2 linked regions of the Granulicella sibirica genome follow. The protein of the gene in region 2 interacts with the protein of the main gene of each other region in a pairwise test. Links are inferred from orthologs where the notes say so. Each region holds a gene or a part of one and is shown on either strand. Other genes may lie near its edges.

The links.
Region 1: the proteins of GRAN_RS09605 (region 2) and ctaD interact in binary tests that used the Escherichia coli proteins (3 or more experiments, as listed by UniProt). The link is inferred for Granulicella sibirica from one-to-one orthologs.

Annotation. Positions count from the first base shown.
Region 1 is NZ_RDSM01000003.1:447,276-450,539, reverse strand. What follows is about bases 233-3,177. They hold ctaD (cytochrome c oxidase subunit I), read left to right. Parts: upstream 233-833; coding sequence 834-2,522; downstream 2,523-3,177. Other genes in these bases: GRAN_RS18445 (cytochrome c oxidase subunit 3), read left to right, coding at 2,543-3,145; coxB (cytochrome c oxidase subunit II), read left to right, coding at 233-812. Outside these bases: more of coxB, read left to right, coding at 1-232; GRAN_RS18440 (hypothetical protein), read left to right, coding at 3,184-3,264. UniProt on the Escherichia coli protein: Cytochrome bo(3) ubiquinol oxidase is the terminal enzyme in the aerobic respiratory chain of E.coli that predominates when cells are grown at high aeration.
Region 2 is NZ_RDSM01000001.1:2,306,270-2,309,500, reverse strand. What follows is about bases 22-2,933. They hold GRAN_RS09605 (aminotransferase class I/II-fold pyridoxal phosphate-dependent enzyme), read right to left. Parts: upstream 2,114-2,933; coding sequence 929-2,113; downstream 22-928. Other genes in these bases: GRAN_RS09600 (TIGR03435 family protein), read right to left, coding at 2,158-2,933; GRAN_RS09610 (hypothetical protein), read right to left, coding at 666-929; GRAN_RS09615 (alpha-L-arabinofuranosidase C-terminal domain-containing protein), read right to left, coding at 22-525. Also shown: more of GRAN_RS09615, read right to left, coding at 1-21; more of GRAN_RS09600, read right to left, coding at 2,934-3,012; lipA (lipoyl synthase), read right to left, coding at 3,155-3,231. UniProt on the Escherichia coli protein: Shows aminotransferase activity with methionine and histidine as substrates, and to a lesser extent also with phenylalanine.

The sequences.
Region 1 (3,264 bases), on a different replicon or contig from region 2:
ACCCCTCCGATCAGAACAGCGAACGGGAGCCCGCCCAGATCTACGGAAGCACGCAGATCGAGCTCTCCTGGACCGTTATTCCTATCATCATCGTCGTCATGCTTTTTCTCGCGACGACGCGCGTCATCTTCTCCACCCAGCACGCGCGCAGGCCGGTCGAATCCCTCGACGTTACCGTCATCGGCCACCAGTTTTGGTGGGAGTACCGCTATCCCAAGCTGGGCATCGTCACCGCCAACGAGCTACACATCCCCGTCAGCAACCCCGCCACCCCCACCCCCACGTACCTCACGATGTCCTCCGCCGACACCGATCACAGCTTCTGGGTACCACGACTTGCCGGAAAAACTGACCTGATCCCGAACCGCGTCAACACCATGTGGATCGACCCAGAGCAAGCCGGCCTCTACCTCGGCCAGTGCGCCCAGTACTGCGGAACCCAGCACGCCAAGATGCTCCTCCGCGTCTACGCTGACAGCCCTGCCGATTTTGCTGCTTGGGTTGAACATCAGAAGCAGCCCGCCTCCCAAAACCCCCAAGCTGCGGAAGGCCAGGCCGTCTTCCAGCACAATGCATGCATCAGTTGCCACACGGTGGCTGGAACGGTCGCGACCGGCAAGTTCGGCCCCGACCTCACGCATGTCGGCAGCCGCGACACCATCGCATCCGGAGCTGTGCCCAATACCCCGGCTAATCTCCGCACCTTCGTCGATAATCCCGGCCACTTCAAGCCCGGCATTCTCATGCCCCCCATGCACCTCAACGACCACGATCTCGACGCAGTCACCGCATATCTCGTGACCCTGAAGTAGAGATAGAAAGGCAGGAACGCCATGGCGACACAAAGTCCGGTGACCGCAGTCCTCGACAAGACCCAAGCGTCGCAGCCGCCTCGCCTCTTTCTCGCGACACTTCACGAATGGGTTACCACGGTCGATCACAAGAAGATTGGCCTGATGTATATCGGCTACGCGCTTTTCTTCCTCGTTGTCGCCGGCTTCGAAGCAATCCTGATGCGCATCCAGCTTGCCATCCCGAACAACACCTTCGTCTCACCCCAGGCTTTTAACCGCCTCTTCACCATGCACGGCACGACGATGGTCTTCTTCGTCGGCATGCCCATCCTCTTCGGCTTCGGGAACTATCTCGTCCCGCTTATGATTGGGGCGCGGGACATGGCTTTCCCTCGTCTGAACGCCTTCAGCTTCTGGGTCTCGGCCTTTGGTGGTTCGCTCCTTTATTTCAGCTATCTCGGGGGTGATGGCCTCTACGGGGCGGGCAGCGCACCCGATGTGGGCTGGTTCGCCTACGCTCCCTTGACGGCACGTGTCTTCTCGCCCGGCCACAGCACCGACTACTGGACCCTAGCCGTCCTCCTCAGCGGAATCGGCAACATCGGCACTGCCCTGAATATCGTCGCTACCACCATCTGCATGCGGTGCCCCGGCATGAAGCTCAACCGCATGCCCCTGCTGGTCTGGCTCTATCTCGTTACGTCCATGATGGTCTTTGTGGCGGTCAGCCCTCTCACCGCGGCGCAGATCATGCTGCTCCTCGACCGCTATCTCGGCTCCCACTTCTTCGACACCCAGGCCGGCGGATCAGCAGTTCTCTGGATGCACTTCTTCTGGATCTTCGGCCACCCAGAGGTCTACATCCTCGTCCTGCCCGCTTTCGCGTTCGCCAATGAGATCATCCCCGTTTTCTCCCGTAAGGCCATCTTTGGCTATCCCGCGATGGTCGCGGCTTCGGTCGGCATTGGCTTTATCAGCCTTAGCGTCTGGGCGCACCACATGTTCACCGTCGGCATGGGAGCCGGGGCCAACACGTTCTTCACCCTCTCGACCATGGTGATCGCGGTGCCCACAGGCATCAAGATCTTCAACTGGCTCGCCACCCTTTGGGGCGGCAAAATCCGTTACACCGTTGCGATGATGTTCTCCGTCGGCTTCCTCTTTCAGTTCCTCATCGCTGGTCTCACCGGCATCATGCTTTCCGCCTCACCCTTCGACTGGCAGCTCGGCAACTCCTATTTCGTGGTTGCCCACTTCCACTATGTCCTCGTCGGCGCCATCCTCTTCATGATCTTCGCCGCCTTCTATTACTGGTACCCGAAGATGACCGGCCACATGCTCGACGAGAAGCTCGGCAAGTGGCACTTCTGGCTCTTCCTCATCGGCTTCCATCTCACCTTCGACTTCATGCACATCCCGGGTATTCTCGGCATGCCGCGCCGGATCTATACCTACGAAGCGGATCGCGGCTGGATGCTCCTGAATATGATCACGTCGAGCGGCGCCTTCTTCCAGGCCATCGCTACGCTCCTCTTCGTCTACAACATGGTCTGGTCCTACTTCAAAGGGCCTATCGCGGGAGCAGACCCATGGGATGCCTGGACTTTGGAGTGGTCCACTGTGTCACCACCCCCGGCCTATAACTTCGCGACGATCCCCACCGTAGAAAGCCGTCGCCCACTCTGGGATCTCAAGCATCCCGAAGACCCCGATACCCGCTACGAATAAAGAAGGAGAGGAGGAAACGAATGAGCGAAGCTGTCGCAGCCATCATTCCGCACAACGCAGACGAAGACTGGAAGTTACCCTCCCGCGGCATCGTGGGCATGGCCTGCCTCATCCTCGCCGAAGCTTCCATCTTCATCATCTTCGTTGTCGCCTATATCTTCTATCTCGGTAAGAGCATCACCGGGCCGACGCCTCACGAAGTCCTCACGCTCCCCATCCTCACCAGCATCTGCCTTCTCTCGAGCAGCGCCACGGTTCATTTCGCCGTCTCCGCCTTGCATGCCGGGAAGCAGTCCATGTGTTCCCTGTGGCTCGCCCTGACTGTCCTGCTCGGCGGCATTTTTCTCGCCGGCACTGCGCAAGAGTGGTATCACCTCATCTACCATGACGGTCTTACCATCCGCACCAACCTCTTCGGCACCACCTTCTACTCGCTCGTCGGGCTCCACGCCAGCCACGTGATCGTCGGCCTCTTCATGCTTGCCCTCGCCCTCGTCTTCTCGCTTCGCGGAGACCTCACCAGCCGCCACACCGAGCGTCTCGAAGTCCTTTCGCTTTACTGGCACTTCGTCGATGCCGTCTGGGTCATCGTCTTCCTCGTCGTCTACGTGCTCGGCAGATAACCTGCGTTTAGAAAGCCCGCAGTTAGAAAGGAGGTCCCATGCAGCCCGAAACCGGCCACAACGAAACCGGAGTGATCCAGCTACCCTCTCCAACGGCCTGGCCGATGGTCCTCGCCCTC
Region 2 (3,231 bases):
CTCCGTCGTGATCTCCTGGCCGGAGTTGTTGTTGATCAGGCGTATCCGCACCGGGCCGACGGAAGTTGAATCCGCTTTCGCCCAGAACGAGCCCTTGTAGCGCTCCTTTGGCCGAATCGGGATTCCCCAATACCCATTGTTGACGACTCCGGCCCAATCCTTCGCCGACGCCTTCGTCACGGTCAGCGCGAGGCTGCGAGTCAGCGCGGCGCTCGGGCCCTCCTTGTGGTCTATCTCCATCGAGGCTTCCGCCGCTCCATTGGGATGAAGGAACCACCGCGTCACGCCGAAGCGGTCCATGAACACGCGGTTGCTCACCAGTTCCCCATAGAGGCCGCCGTCGTAGGAGTAGTTGATCTCCTCGGTCATGAGGCCGTAGAGCTTCGGGCTGACCTTCGCCTTCACGGTCTTCGTATCGATCGTCAGCGTGGCCGGCTCCTGCGCCACCGCATACCGAACCGCAGGAACCGCGGCCACAACCGCCAGCGTGCAGAAGCAAATTCTTTTCAAGCCAACACGGAACATGGATCTCAACCTCAACCTTGAAATGCAGAACTCTGGAATTTGGGTAAACGTATTCCGGAGACATCATACAGATCGAAGGCCGCATCGCAACAGGCTGCCTCTTCTTTTCTCTTCGTGCCCGGCGCAAAGCCAGATGGCTGCTACTCTGCCCCAGAATCGATCGGTCCTGCGCCAAGCCCGCGCCCCGTTTTCTTCTTCTTCGACGGGTACACCTTCGCGGCAACCGGAGGCGCAAGCACCTCCTCGACGCGCTCCGCCATCGCGCTCCAGAACTTGATGTCCGCCGGTCGAGCCGAAGGAACGCTCTGCCGCATCGCGCAGTACCAGCGCGCCCACTCGAGTTCCTTCGCGCCCTTGTTCTTGAGCGCCGCCTCCACCCGCACGACCTCCGATGGAGCCGCCACTAGGCCCTGCCTCGCGCACGCAGACGATTGCAGGCATCCGCCAGGTCCGCGTCTTTCTTGGCGAAACAGAACCGCAGCAGGTCTTCGCCGCCACCCGGCCGGAAGAACGCCGAACCCGCAACCGAGGCCACTCCTATTTCCCGTAGCAGCGTCCTTGCCTTCTGGGCAGCGGTTGCGCCTTCCACCTGGGAAGCATCGGCCAGGATGTAATAGGCTCCCTGCGGCACGTGCGGTGTTAGACCCGCAGCCATCAGCGCATCGAGAAGCATCGCCCGCTTCCCCACGTGCTCCGTCGCCAGTCCTTCGTAGAACGAGAGCGGCAACTGCTCCACACCGTCCGCCACGCCGTGCTGGAAGGGAGACGGCGCGCAGACATAGGTCAGATCATGGAAGTATCCGATCGATCCAAGCCACTTCGCGTCGGCGATCAGGTACCCGACCCTCCATCCCGTGACGGAAAACGTCTTCGAAAACCCCGACATCAGGATCGTCCGCTCGCGCATAGCCGGGAGCGATGCAGGGCTCACATGCCTGGCCCCTCCATAGAGAAAGTGCTCGTAGATCTCGTCGGTAAACACGAAGAGCCCGAACTCCTCCGCGAGCGCTCCAAGCCCTTCGAGTTCTGCGCGGGTAAATACCTTTCCGGCTGGGTTTGACGGCGTATTCACCACCACCGCACGCGTCCTCGGGGTGATCACGTTCCTCACCGCGGCAAGGTCCAGATGCCAATCCGGCCCGCTCAGGCCCACCGCCACCGGAACCGCGCGAACCGCCTTGATGGTGCTCAGGTGGTAGCCATAAAACGGCTCAAAGACGATAACCTCATCGCCGGGGTTCAGCAGAGCCATGCATGCGGCCTGAAAGCCTCCGGTGACGCCGCTGGTGATGAGCACTTCGCGATCAGGATCGACCTCGATCCCGTGCGTCCGCGCCACCTGCCCCGCGATCGCCGTTCGCAACCGGGCGATCCCATCGAGCCGTGTGTAGATATTGAAGCCATCGCGAATCGCCCGCTGCGCCCCTTCCGCGACGACCTCCGGCACCTCGGTATCGCAGACACCCTGCGCGAGGTTCACCCCATTCACCGCGTCGCAGGCCACACTCATTGCGCGGATCTCCGACTGCAGGACCCTCGGAGCCAACTCACTCAACTTCAACTGCTCTGCAATCGTCGCTTCACTCATCCGACACCTCTGCGCAAAAGAACGCCAGCCAGCCCACCCAGATTCTAATTGTCCGCAGGCTGCTGATCCATGGAGTCTACGAGGAGAACGGCCAACGATGCCTTCCGGCGCTCCAGCTTGAGTCCGAGCTGATCTTTGAGCGACTCCTGAAGGTATGTTTCCCGGTTGTTCTCATCGCGGGGCTCCACTGCAGAATCGGCTCCCCACTCTACAACGAGGTCGAACGTCCCGGTCAAGCCTGTCTGATCCACAATGGGACGGCCAAACCCGCCCATCTCGCCCAGATGAGCGCCAAGGAGCGCAAGCGGCACCCCTCGGCCACCGAGACGAACACGGCTCGCCGCGCCCGGTACCCCGACACTCACCAGTCCACCGCAGACCGCGGGAACCTCAGGTGTCGACCCGTTTCCTGATTCCTGACCCACCGGGGCGACGTTGGAACATTTATCGTCCGCCGCAGGATGAGGGTGGAGTTTCGGGCCGAGTGCTCCCGGCTTGACCAGGACCAGCGCGAGGACCGGTAGTTCCCGTGTTTCCGTATGAACGCGCAGCTTGAAGCGATCGGCAAGCAGAGATTGCACCATCAGACGCATCTGGTTCTTCGTTGGGTTCGGTAGATCCGATTTGGCCTGAATGTCGAAACGTTCCGTGCCTATCCACTTAGGCGCATTGCTTTCAAGGATCTCGACCTGTCCGTCTGTCAGCTTGTAGGCGAAGCGGATGTAGTCCAGCAGGCTGATGTTCTTTGTGAGGAATCGCCCGCCGGTGTCGGCGTACCTGTCGCCAAAACCGAGCGTGAAGTTCACTTCGGGTGAGTCGTCCGACCTGTTGGGCTTGACGGTAGCAACCTCGAAGGAAAGCTTCTTTCCCGCGGCGGTCTGCCAATCAGGCATTTCCATAGAGGAAGGCGTGGCCAATCCTAGCTGCGCCATCGATAGCGGGCTGTCTGCATTTGCGAAGGATGCAAGCGCGAAGGCGGCCAGCGACAAGCTCCAAAATGAATTAGATCGACGCAGCCAGCGAAGACCCATCCGACCACCCCTATTTCAGCCCGGTCGATTGCGCCTGCTCATGGGCGTGGTAGCTGCTCCGCACGAGCGGCCCGGACTCCACGTGCC